4 regions of the Rhizobium sp. BK275 genome follow, and region 3 is predicted to be linked to each of the others. Evidence: predicted binding sites of a transcription regulator. Region 3 holds the regulator's gene; each other region holds the start of a gene.

Region 1 (3,087 bases), 280 kb from region 3:
CCCTGTGACGGCCTCTCCGATGACAAGCGCACGGCCATCCGCCGCGGTGAGATCGGCTTTGTTTATCAGTTCCATCACCTGCTGCCGGAATTCTCGGCGCAGGAGAACATCATGATGCCGCAGCTCATCGCCGGCCTCTCATGGAAGGAAGCGAGCGAGCGGGCAAAGATGCTTCTGGATTATATGCGCATCGGCCACCGCGGTACGCATCGCCCGGGCGAGCTTTCCGGCGGCGAGCAGCAGCGTGTGGCAATCGCTCGCGCCGTTGCCAATGCACCGAGCCTGCTTCTGGCCGACGAGCCGACCGGCAATCTCGACCCTGAAACCGCCAGCTATGTCTTCGACGCTCTGGAGGCCCTGGTGCGCCAGTCCGGTCTTGCCGCGCTGATCGCCACACATAATCACGAGCTTGCCCGGCGCATGGACCGGCGCGTGACGATATCAGACGGCAAGGTCGTGGATTTCTGATTATCAGGGGATAATCAGCCCGCCGCGATAATCGAGTTCATAGGCCTTTTGACCATCCACGAGAATGAATTCGTGACCACGGAAATGCGTGCAGTCGCCTTCGCTCGTATCGACATAACGCCCCAGCGAATGATCGAAGATCATGCCTCCGAGGAAGCGGCCCTGCTTGTAGAGCTGTGACAGCGCCGCGCTGATGATGGTGCCTGCGACAGTCCCGTCGATGATCCCGGGCTCGATGATCCGCCCAAAGTAGTTCATCGCCCAGACCGGCTTTTCTTCCAGCCACACCACCTCCTGACCTGCGAAATCCATGCCGCCGAAATAGCTGTCGAGATAGCGCCAGATGCCGCGCTTGTAGCCGATGTCATGGGCGCCGATCCGGTAGGACGGTTGCGCCTTCGCTCCGGCGACATAGGTCTGCGATTTGGCTTCGACGATGAAGCCGTTGAGTTCCTGCGTGTCCATCGCCCAGATGCTCCGATGTTAACCATGTCCTGCGGAAACGGGGGGTAATCCTGTTGACAATAGAACATACATGGAACAAAGTAAAAACATAAGAGCAAAGGAGAGCCAAATGACTGACATGATCCGTGATATCGCAGCATTCACCTCCATCGCAATGTTCATTGCCAGCTTCTCGCTGATCGTCATGGCAATGTAAGAATTCAGGGGATCGCATGGCAGCCGTGCGATCCCGCAGCGGGACTTTTTCTGGACAGAATCGCCTTCAATGCCGACAATGCGCACTCTTCATTGAGGCAGTTGGAAGGGCATGTCATGGCGGATGCGGAACAGGGTGCGATCGGCGGAAAACCGGGCTTCGTCCATCTGAGGGTTCACTCTGCCTATTCGCTGCTCGAAGGCGCGCTGCCCCTCAAAAAGATCCTCTACAAGGCGTCGGGCGACAGCCAGCCGGCGATTGCCATTACCGATACCAACAATCTCTTCGTTGCACTGGAGTTCTCCCAGAAAGCGATGGATGAGGGGCTGCAGCCGATCATCGGCTGCCAGGTGTCGATCGATATGGAAGACGGTCTCGAAACCGAGAAGCGGGGCGGCCAGCAGGCGCTGGTCAAGCTGCCCTCCATCGTGCTTCTGTCCGCCACCGACGCAGGCTACGAACGGCTGGTCGATCTCGTCAGCCGCGCCTATCTCGGTGGCGAGGGCAACTCGACCATCCATATCCGTTCCTCCTGGCTGGATGAGATCGGCACGGAAGGGCTGATCGCCCTGACGGGTGCCGCGACCGGCCCGGTCGACATGCCACTCAAGGACGGTCATGCCGCCGCGGCGGAAACACGGCTGCTGACGCTGAAGCGCATCTTCGGGGACCGGCTTTATGTCGAACTGCAGCGGCACGGCACTTATGACAAGCGGCACGAACAGAAGGTCATCGGCCTTGCTTACAAGCATGATCTGCCGCTGGTCGCGACCAATGAGGCCTTCTTCCCGACCCGTGACGATTACGACGCACACGACGCGCTGATGGCGGTTGCCCATAACGCCATCGTCTCCGACGACAGCCGTTTCCGTCTCTCGCCGGATCACTACCTGAAGAGCCGCGCGGAGATGGAAAAGCTCTTCGCTGATCTCCCGGAGGCGTTGGAAAATACCGTCGAGATCGCCCGGCGCTGCTCCTTCGTGCTGAAGACCCGCAAGCCGATCCTGCCGCGCTTCACCGGTGCGACCGATGATCCAGAGGAGGCAGAGCGCGCAGAGTCGCTCGAACTTCGCCGGCAGGCGGAGGAGGGGCTCGACATGCGCCTTGCCACCCTCGGCATGTCGGCTGGCTATGAGGAGAAGGATTACCGCGAGCGGCTGGAATTTGAGCTCAGCGTTATCGAGCGCATGAAGTTCCCCGGCTACTTCCTGATCGTTGCGGACTTCATCAAATGGGCCAAGCAGCATGACATCCCGGTTGGCCCGGGCCGCGGCTCGGGTGCGGGCTCATTGGTCGCCTACGCGCTGACGATTACCGACGTGGATCCGCTTCGCTTCTCGCTGCTTTTCGAGCGCTTCCTCAATCCGGAACGCGTCTCGATGCCGGACTTCGATATCGACTTCTGCCAGGACCGCCGCGAAGAGGTGATCCGTTACGTGCAGCAGAAATACGGCCGCGAGCAGGTGGCGCAGATCATCACGTTCGGTTCGCTGCAGGCGCGCGCCGCATTGCGCGACGTCGGCCGCGTGCTGGAAATGCCCTACGGCCAGGTCGACAAGATCTGCAAACTCGTGCCGAACAACCCGGCAAACCCGACGCCTCTGTCCAGGGCGATCGAGGAAGAGCCGAAGCTGCAAGAGGAGGCCGCCAGGGAACCGGTCGTCGCGCGCCTCTTGGATATCGCCCAGAAGATCGAAGGCCTCTATCGCCACGCTTCGACCCATGCCGCCGGTATCGTGATCGGCGACCGCCCGCTGTCGAAGCTCGTGCCGATGTATCGCGATCCGCGGTCCGACATGCCGGTCACCCAGTTCAATATGAAGTGGGTGGAGCAGGCCGGCCTCGTGAAGTTCGACTTTCTTGGCCTGAAGACGCTGACCGTGCTCAAGGTCGCCGTCGATTTCTGCAAGAAGCGTGGCATCGAGGTGGATCTCGCCAAGATCCCGCTCGACGACAAG
Region 2 (3,087 bases), on a different contig from region 3:
ACGAGATTAGCGCCCGCGGTAACCTCCAGGCTGCTTGAGGCAGGATCGTGCTGCTCGACGGATGTCTGGGTTTCGTCGGGTTCTTCCGGCAGTTTGGCAAGGCCGCGGTCCGGCAGCAGATCATCCAGCGCCGGAACCTCGGAAACGAGCCTGCTGTTCATATAGGTTCCAGTGATCTCGTCACTCGCCAGCACGAAATCATGTGCCTGATCATTGGGGTTGTCTGCGGGACTGTCTGCCGGCGTTTCGCCCGTTCCGACCGACGTCTGGCCGGAATCCTTCACCGCCCGGATATAGGCCTCCATATCATCGGCGATTTGCTTGACACCCTCGAAGCTGTCGGTCCGTTGCAGGCTGGCAAAGGGAGTGAAGATTTCTGTCCGAGTGCTGAACTCGGCCAGTCGTTCGGTGACGAAGCTCGTATCGCGTGGGGCATGGTTGCCATCCGTCATGTCGAGATAATCGTCGTCAAAGAGAACGTTGATCTGCGTGGCATATCCGATCGCCGATCCGGGACCATTGAAAACGTCCAGCTTTTCCTCGGCCTCGACATCAATGTCCTGCGGGCTGCCGAACCTGGGCAAGGGCACGTCGCGATGGGCGATTTCGGAGAGCTTCTCGATGCTTTCCTCGAAGGGGCGGCCGAACCGGCGGGCCCCGCCATAGACGATCTCATAGCTGACGCTTCTGTAGTTGACGTCGGGATCGTAGTCTTTGAGCACGAGATCGGAGGCGAAGGTGGGTGTGGCGGCGACCAGATCGTCAAGCGCCGGATCATTTTCGGCAGGGCCTGTACCCTCCGTCAGTTCTGCGCGCAGCCTCATCTCCTCGGTCGTCGTTTCGAATATGCCGATGAAATGGGCGATGATCTCTGAGAATTTCTCAATTTGCATTGCCTTGGCCCTCCCTATCGAAGAGACGACCTGCCGTGCGGCACCCTTCTGTCGGAGCCGCGCTGTTCGTCAATTCGCACGCAAGCATTCAAACTGCACCGGCCGAAGCCGGTGCAGCCCTTTCTTGTCTTGGAGGTTAGTTTCCGCTGGTATCTTCGCCGACGTCGGAGACATGCGAGTTGCCGCCAATGACGCTGGAGTTCACAGCATTGCTGAGCATGTTCGCGCCCTGGACGAGTTCCAGATGGAAGCCCGAGTTGGCGAGGATTGCGGAAGCATCTGCCGTCGAAGTGCCTGCGACGTCGTCGCCCGCCGTGAGGTCCCAGCCCTTGCTGTCCATGTCGACACCGTCAGCACCATGGGCAGTGCCGGCATCCGCACTCAGGTGGTTCTGAGCATCGCTGTTGTTCTGCGCGATGTTCCAGGCCTGATCCTGGTCTGCGAGGTGGTTTGCCTGGACAGTGCTGAACGCGGAGTCGGCGCCTCCGCCGGACAGTGAACCGTTGAGGATATTGTCGATATTGAGGGTGAAGGAGAAGTCATCCCCGATGTCAAAGGTGAGATCATGGCCGGCAACGCCGAGGTTTCCGAAGTCCCTGACATCATCGATGACGGCAAAATCAGTATCCGTCTTGTTGAAGCTGTCACTGGTGTTGAGGCTGTCGGTGGTCGTCTTGGTGTCGGTATCCGTGATCGTCTTGATGTCGGTGTCGATATCCGTCTTCGTGTCGTTGTCGCTGATCGTTGTCGTATCGTTATCGCTGTAAGACTTGGAATCGTAGCTCCAGTCGTAGTCCGACTTCGTGGTGGTGGTTGTGTCATTGTCGTTGATAGTGGTCGTCTTGGTGTTCGTGTCGTCGTCGGACTTGTAGGACCAGTCGTATTCGTTGTCGCGGTTGTCGCCGTTGTCGGTCTTCACGTCGACGTCAGCCTTCACGTTGATATCTGTGCTGTTGTCAGTGTTGTCGCGATTGTCGCCGTTAGCGATTCCGCCGACGTAACCCGTTGAATCGTCATCGATTTCTGTCGAGTTAATGGCGCTGGAAAGGCCGTCGGCCAAGGCGCCCACCTTCACGGTGTCGTCGTCGGAGCCCTGACCGGGCTTCGGATCATAGGGCATTTCAATTCCTCCAGGAAAAAAACCGGAGCAGCTTTCGAAATCCCTCTCATCTCAAATGGGATTTTGCTCGCGCTTGCTCCGAGCGTTAACATCGGCAGATGTACTCGATACCTTGTCACCTGCAGTTTCATCGCGATTTGTTGGCCAAATTCTGTATTGGGATCGTGCCTATTCAGTACAAAGACGCACAAATCCATCCCCGGACTCGATGTGAGCGCGAGCAATGCAGTCGAACTTCTTTTTGAGTCCCCTCGAAAGAAGACCAAGTATCAAAAACACATGCCGATACTTGATTTTCACGTCGCCGCTTTGGCGACCATCAGAGATTGATGGAAAAAAATGGGTCCCGATAGATATCAATTCGGGCTAAGGCATCTGAAGCCGGTTCATTACTCCAGCTAAGCCAGTGCCGGATCGCTGGCCCGGCGAAAAGCCATGTGCGTATTCGGGACAGCGTCCCCTACCTCGGAATCGGGCGGGTTTGACTGATTGGGATAATGCGAAGTTAAGCTCGAAAGGTTCTCCGTCTTATTTTGAAATATCGTCTGCCCATTACCGCTTTGCTTTCGTATGTCTCGAACTAATACATGGTGCTTTATACCGTGATCTAGTTGAAATACCGCCCGCTAGTATGTTTCTTGTCCGAAATGCAACCATAAAGTGGCAAAAATAAATATAACTTCGTGGCAACTAACCCATTTGGGCCATTTCTTTCCTTTGAAATCCATATTACCATAATTAAGAAATGCCTAAAAGATAAGGCGGTCACATGCCTAGGGGCAATGTTCGTCGGCATGTAATACCCGCCATCGCGCCAATGGGAGTAGATGCTCCGAGTTTGAGTATAGTGTAGCGCTAGGGGAGGCGTATATGTTCATGGTTGGGTCGGAAGTGGGAGATTCGGATCAGGCAAGAAGACTGGGTCCGAATGGAGAAACAATTCTGGTAATCGCCAAGGCGGACTTGTTCTCCGAATGCATGGTTGAAGCACTGGCGAAGAAATTCCCGAATTTCGATGTCATAAGCATACAGAGCGCGCAGTCCATATCCGAGAAGGATATTCACGACATGCGG
Region 3 (3,087 bases):
CCGCGCAGGCCGCGATCGCTATCCGGCGTGCTCAAATCGAAATAGGCCTCCAGCCCCTCTGGGATCATCAGGCTGATCTTTGCGTTTCCGGTCGGCACCTCCAGCCCGAAACTCGTGACATCGGCAGAAGCGGCTTTTGCCGCCGCGCGAACGAACTCGCCGAAAGCTGTCGGCTCGGGGGCCGCGAGCGCGATCTCGGCAATGCCCGTCACGCCATTGGCATGGGTCTCCAGCGCGCCGCGGTCGGCCGGAAGCGGGTTGATGCGCTCGACAGCGAAGAGAAAGAAATCCGGTGCCCGCAGGTCGCCAGCGAAGGCGAGCCGGAAGCCGGCAACACTTTCTGCACCATCGGGCATTTTCACGGGACGTTCGAACTGCAGCACAGAGCCAGCGCTGATGCCGCCCTTTACGAATCGAGCATGTTCGCGCTTCGCATCCGCTGTCGCAAAGGCGATGGCGGACAGTCCCTCGCTGCCGCAGCGGAAGCGGAAAGCCTGATTGCGGGCGGTGAAGACATTGCCCTCACGCGCCGTCTCCTCGCTCTCCTCCACACTCGCGACACCCAATGGCTCAAGATAGGTTTTGTCAGTAAAGAAAACGCAGGCATTTTCCGTGCCGAAGGGATGGCGGGCATCAGGGGCTACGGTGAAACCAAGCTTGCCCAGCCTTTCGCGGGCAAGATCGATATCGGTAACCGGCAAAACGAGATGATCGATCGGAAGCATGTCCTGGGTCATCGGCTACTCTCCAGCATTGCCAGGATGATGTGCTTCAGCAGGCGTTACGAAGCAAGGCCGGGCAGGCTTTCCCGCGATAAAAATAAAATTCTCAGCAGAATGAACAGAAGTTTTACGAAAATTTAGCCACTTGCGGAACACATATGGAACATATAGTGTCTGTTCTGGATTTGTTTCAAGACTGGGGTATACGCCATGCTCACGCGCAAACAACAGGAACTTCTTCTTTTCATTCATGAAAGGATGAAGGAGTCAGGCGTTCCGCCGTCTTTCGACGAGATGAAGGATGCCCTGGATCTGGCCTCAAAATCCGGCATCCACCGGCTGATCACAGCGCTCGAAGAACGCGGCTTCATTCGCCGGCTTCCGAACCGGGCACGCGCGCTCGAAGTCATCAAGTTGCCGGAAGCCTACAGCCCGAGCCTGCAGCCTCGGCGCGGCTTTTCGCCGAGCGTCATCGAGGGCAGCCTCGGCAAGCCTCAGCCGGCGGCTCCCGCTCCGGCAAAGTCTGCACCTGCTGCCGACAACGGCAATTCGATTTCTGTGCCGGTCATGGGGCGCATCGCCGCCGGTGTACCGATCTCGGCAATCCAGAACAATACGCACGACATCAACGTTCCCGCCGACATGCTGGGCTCGGGTGAGCATTATGCACTCGAGGTTCGCGGCGACTCGATGATCGAAGCCGGCATCTTCGATGGCGACACGGTCATCATCCGCAACGGCAGCACCGCCAATCCCGGTGATATTGTGGTGGCACTCGTCGACGAGGAGGAAGCGACGCTCAAGCGTTTTCGCCGCAAGGGCGCATCGATTGCACTCGAGGCAGCAAACCCCGCTTATGAGACCCGCATTTTCCCGCCGGATCGCGTCAAGGTCCAGGGCAAGCTCGTCGGCCTCATTCGCCGCTATCACTGACCGGTGACGTACTGGCGTCTGCGAAACTGTCGCTGCGCCAGTCATAGGCACGGTGGCGCATCCAGGGCCGCCGCAACGTGTCGAATGCAGTTGTGATCTCAATCCCCTTATCGGTAAAACGAAGTTCGACGGAGCCTGTTCTGCGTAGTGTCTCGCCAGTAAAGAGCAATGCGCCGGAACGACAATGGTCAAACCGCAAACGGACAGGGGTAACGACGATATCGGCCGTATCGCAGGCCGGCCCGAGATAGGCTGCATTGTCGATGACCGTCAGTTTCTTTCCATTTCGGAGCAAGGCAGTGCACCAGGCGCCCTTCTGGCAGGAGAAGCGCGATGGCAAGCTCGCGGCGGCATGTCTTATCGCTGCTCTGGCTTCGTCCTGCTGATCCCGTGATAGCTGCAGCCGTTTACCTTCAGGCGCAGTGGGGACATTGACAGCCTGGAGCATGACCGGCTTTCGATGTTCTTCCATGGCAAGCGCCCGCTGCCATTGTTCGAAGATGAAGGCAGGCGGCTTTTCGCGGTTCGAAGCTATTGCCTCTCCATCGACAACAGCGACCAGGCCGCCATCTTCGGCGATGGTGATGTCGGGCATCGCCTCGATCGGAAGCAACGCGACGGCAAGCGTGGAAACCGCAACGATTGCCGTTCCGACGTGCCGCAGTCTGGTTCTGAGCAGGGTCAGCAGCAGAAACCCGAAGACGGCTGTCGGGAAGTACCAGCCGGGCAAACGGCCCACATCGATATTGCCACCCCAGCTCGATACCGTCTTTGCGATTTTTATCACCAGATCGAGCCCGAAGCCTGCGACCTGCCACACCGGGCCATCGAGGCCAAAGGGCATCAGCAGCATCGCCAGCATACCGGCCGGCATGACGATGAAGGAAATGACCGGCATGGCCGCGAGATTTGCCGGCAGGCCGTAGGCAGTCAACCGGTGAAAATGCTCGATCGAAAACAACGCGGTCGAGAAACCGCCGATCAACGAGGTCAGGAAAATGCCGCCGAAGAAGCCGCCAATCATGAAGAGGGGTTTCATGATCGGCAACTTGGCAAAGGCATTCTCCCGCATCGGCCGGCCCTTCCAGAGGTCGTAACCGGCGACCAGGGCAAGCGTTGCGGCAAAGGACATCTGGAAGCTCGGTCCCAGCACCTCTGACGGCGAGGCTGCGAGGATCACGAGCGCGGACAGCGCCACGTTTCTGAGGCTGATCGACGGCCGGTCAAAGAAGACGGCAACCAGCATGATCGCCATCATGATGAAAGCGCGTTCGGCGGAGACGGCAAAACCCGAGATCAGATAATAAGCCGTCACCGCAGCGAGCGCTCCGGCCGCCGCGATTTTCTTGGTCGGCCATGCCTGGGCAATGCCGGAAAAAAGACTGAGGATGACGCGCAGGCCGACAAAGAAGATGCCGGCGGAGAGCGCCAT
Region 4 (3,087 bases), on a different contig from region 3:
TTCCTCGTCTTCGGAATAGACCGTGACCAGCAGCCGGCTCTTCGGCAGGTCGAAACCTTCGGTGACGAGTTTCCAGGCAAGCTCGATCGCATTCTCCTTGAAATAGTCGCCGAAGGAGAAGTTGCCGAGCATTTCGAAGAAGGTCAGGTGACGCGCAGTATAGCCGACATTGTCGAGGTCGTTGTGCTTGCCGCCGGCGCGCACGCATTTCTGCGAGGTGGTTGCGGTCGAATAGGGACGCTTTTCGAGGCCGGTGAAGACGTTCTTGAACTGCACCATGCCGGCATTGGTGAACATCAGCGTCGGATCATTGCGCGGCACGAGCGGGCTCGATGGAACGATCTCGTGGCCGTTCTTCTTGAAGTAGTCGAGGAAGGTCGACCGGATATCGTTTACACCGCTCATTTCATGCCCTTCGATGCTGCCTGCAGGCAGGTAAAATTAAATCCATCGGCTTTTATCGTTCGACCTAGCCACTGTCCAGCAAACAAACAAAACCGGCCGCATTCTCGTTGGGGAATGCGGCCGGCAGGAAATCTGCTTCAACGGTAGAGGCGAAAATTACATATCGCCATCACCCGCATCGTCACCGGCGTCAGGGCCGCCGTTCTGCAGGAAGCGATCGGCGATCAGACCGGCATTCTGGCGCAGCGCGGTTTCGATCTCGCGGGCGAGATCCGGATTGTCGCGCAGGAAGATCTTGGCGTTCTCGCGGCCCTGGCCCAGGCGCTGGCTGTTATAGGAGAACCAGGCGCCGGATTTCTCGACGATACCGGCCTTGACGCCGAGGTCGATGAGTTCGCCGGTCTTGGAGACGCCTTCGCCATACATAATGTCGAATTCGACCTGCTTGAAGGGAGGTGCCATCTTGTTCTTGACGACCTTGACGCGCGTCTGGTTGCCGATCACCTCTTCGCGTTCCTTGACCTGGCCGATGCGGCGGATGTCGAGGCGGACGGAAGCATAGAACTTGAGCGCGTTACCGCCCGTCGTCGTTTCCGGCGAACCGAACATGACGCCGATCTTCATGCGGATCTGGTTGATGAAGATCACCATCGTATTCGACTTGGAGATCGAAGCCGTCAGCTTGCGAAGCGCCTGGCTCATCAGACGGGCCTGCATGCCCGGCAGGTTGTCGCCCATTTCACCTTCGATTTCGGCGCGCGGCGTCAGCGCTGCAACCGAGTCGACGACGAGGACGTCGATGGCGCCGGAGCGCACCAGCGTATCGGTGATTTCAAGCGCCTGTTCGCCGGTGTCGGGCTGGGAGATCAAAAGGTTCTGCAGGTCGACGCCGAGCTTGCGGGCATAGACCGGATCGAGAGCGTGTTCGGCGTCAACGAAGGCGCAGATACCGCCCTTCTTCTGGGCTTCGGCAATGGTCTGCAGAGCGAGTGTCGTCTTGCCGGAGCTTTCGGGACCATAGATCTCGATGATACGACCCTTCGGCAGACCGCCAATGCCGAGAGCGATATCGAGGCTGAGAGAACCCGTGGAAACCGTTTCGATCTCGACGATGTTCTCGTTCGAGCCGAGTTTCATGATCGAGCCCTTGCCGAACGACCGCTCGATCTGTGAGAGTGCCGCTTCGAGCGCCTTGCTTTTGTCCACCGATTTGTCCTCTACGAGCCGCAATGAATTCTGAGACATTCGATCCACCTTTAGGTTATTGACGCTGCTCAAGCAATGTCGCCGCTGATGGGAAGTTTGTACCCTATTTGTTCTTATTTCGCAATGGGGTTGCAAATAATTGAAAGAAAAAGGTAAAACGGCCTGTGTTCTATTTTTGTTTTATCGATGCAAAGCAACGGCTTAGTGCGCGTCGGCCCGCGAATGTGGCCACTTTGCCCACCTTTCGATTCGCTTCCGGAGTGCAGAAATGAGCCGCAAGATTCTCGTTCTCGGTGGCGCCCATATCGATCGCCGCGGCCGCATTGCCGGAGAGACGGCGCCCGGTGCCAGCAACCCCGGAACATGGTTCGAGGAACCGGGCGGCGGCGGCTTCAATGCGGCGCGTAATCTCGCCCGGCTCGGCTTCGATGTAACGATGATTTCGCCACGCGGCGGTGACCCGATCGGCGAGATGGTGAGCGAGGCGGCCGACTTCGCGGGGATAGACGACCGCCCCTTCGTCTTTCTCGACCGCAAGACGCCGAGCTATACGGCGATCATCGAGAAGGACGGCAATCTCGTCATCGCGCTGGCGGATATGGAGCTCTACCGCTTCTTCGCGCCGCGGCGGCTCTCGATCCGCTGGGTGCGTGATGCCTTTGCTGCCACCGATTTCATCCTCTTCGATGCCAACCTGCCGGAGGAAACGGCAGTGGCGATCGTCGCAAAGGCAAAGGCACTCGGCAAGCCGGTCGCGGCAATCGCCATTTCGCCGGCCAAGGTCGTGCGCCTCCTGCCCTGCCTCGATGGCATCGACTATCTCTTCCTCAATGAGGCCGAGGCCGCGGCCCTTGTCGGCGACCGTCCGGAAGACGCGACCGCCTGGCCGTCCCTGCTCGGTGACATCGGCATTAGCGGTGCGGTCGTCACCCGCGGCCAGCGCGAACTCGTCGCCTTCAAGGATGGACGTGCGTTTGTCCTTCAGCCGCCCATTTCGGACATTGTCGCCGATGTCACCGGCGCGGGAGATTCGCTGGCAGCCGGCACGCTCTCTGCGCTCATGCGTGGCCTCCCGCTCGAAGAAGCGGTCCGTCATGGCGCGGCGGCGGCAGCGTTGACCGTCCAGTCATCGCATGCCGTCAACGAAAATCTTTCGCCGGAACTGCTCCGCGACATGCTTTCGCTTGTCCCGGCGGCGAGAATTCTGCATTGAAGCCGCTAAATCGATAAACGGATACGGATCATGACCAAACCCTTCTCGCCCCTGCTGCCGATCTCCTACTCGAAGGAAGTGGCAGCCGCCAAACAGCGCGGCGCGCCGATCGTGGCGCTCGAATCGACCATCATCACCCATGGCATGCCCTACCCCGGCAATATCGAAATGGCGCGCAGCGTCGAAGCGATCATCCGCGATCAGGGTGCCGTTCCCGCGACCATCGCCGTCATCCACGGCACGCTGCATATCGGCCTCGAAGC

What was found. The regulator LexA, encoded in region 3, represses DNA repair genes until DNA is damaged. The targets are predictions, from matches to a motif close to TGTTCNNNNTGTGTTCNG.
Region 1: the regulator LexA is predicted to act here: its motif matches at 994-1,011, upstream of FHT82_RS11825 (DUF5680 domain-containing protein).
Region 2: the regulator LexA is predicted to act here: its motif matches at 2,026-2,043, upstream of FHT82_RS05950 (fibrinogen-binding protein).
Region 4: the regulator LexA is predicted to act here: its motif matches at 1,777-1,794, upstream of recA (recombinase RecA).

The regions. Positions count from the first base shown of each region.
Region 1 is NZ_JACHZL010000003.1:387,537-390,623, reverse strand. Features, by position in the region: gene FHT82_RS11830 (ABC transporter ATP-binding protein) at 1-468, shown strand, start outside; gene FHT82_RS11825 (DUF5680 domain-containing protein) at 472-933, opposite strand; gene dnaE (DNA polymerase III subunit alpha) at 1,246-3,087, shown strand, end outside.
Region 2 is NZ_JACHZL010000002.1:10,867-13,953, forward strand. Features, by position in the region: gene FHT82_RS05945 (hypothetical protein) at 1-893, opposite strand, end outside; gene FHT82_RS05950 (fibrinogen-binding protein) at 1,030-2,013, opposite strand; gene FHT82_RS05955 (response regulator transcription factor) at 2,884-3,087, shown strand, end outside.
Region 3 is NZ_JACHZL010000003.1:111,756-114,842, forward strand. Features, by position in the region: gene FHT82_RS10370 (VOC family protein) at 1-737, opposite strand, end outside; gene lexA (transcriptional repressor LexA) at 933-1,655, shown strand; gene FHT82_RS10380 (ComEC/Rec2 family competence protein) at 1,636-3,087, opposite strand, start outside.
Region 4 is NZ_JACHZL010000007.1:298,811-301,897, reverse strand. Features, by position in the region: gene alaS (alanine--tRNA ligase) at 1-405, opposite strand, end outside; gene recA (recombinase RecA) at 562-1,650, opposite strand; gene FHT82_RS22655 (carbohydrate kinase family protein) at 1,880-2,824, shown strand; gene FHT82_RS22650 (pseudouridine-5'-phosphate glycosidase) at 2,855-3,087, shown strand, end outside.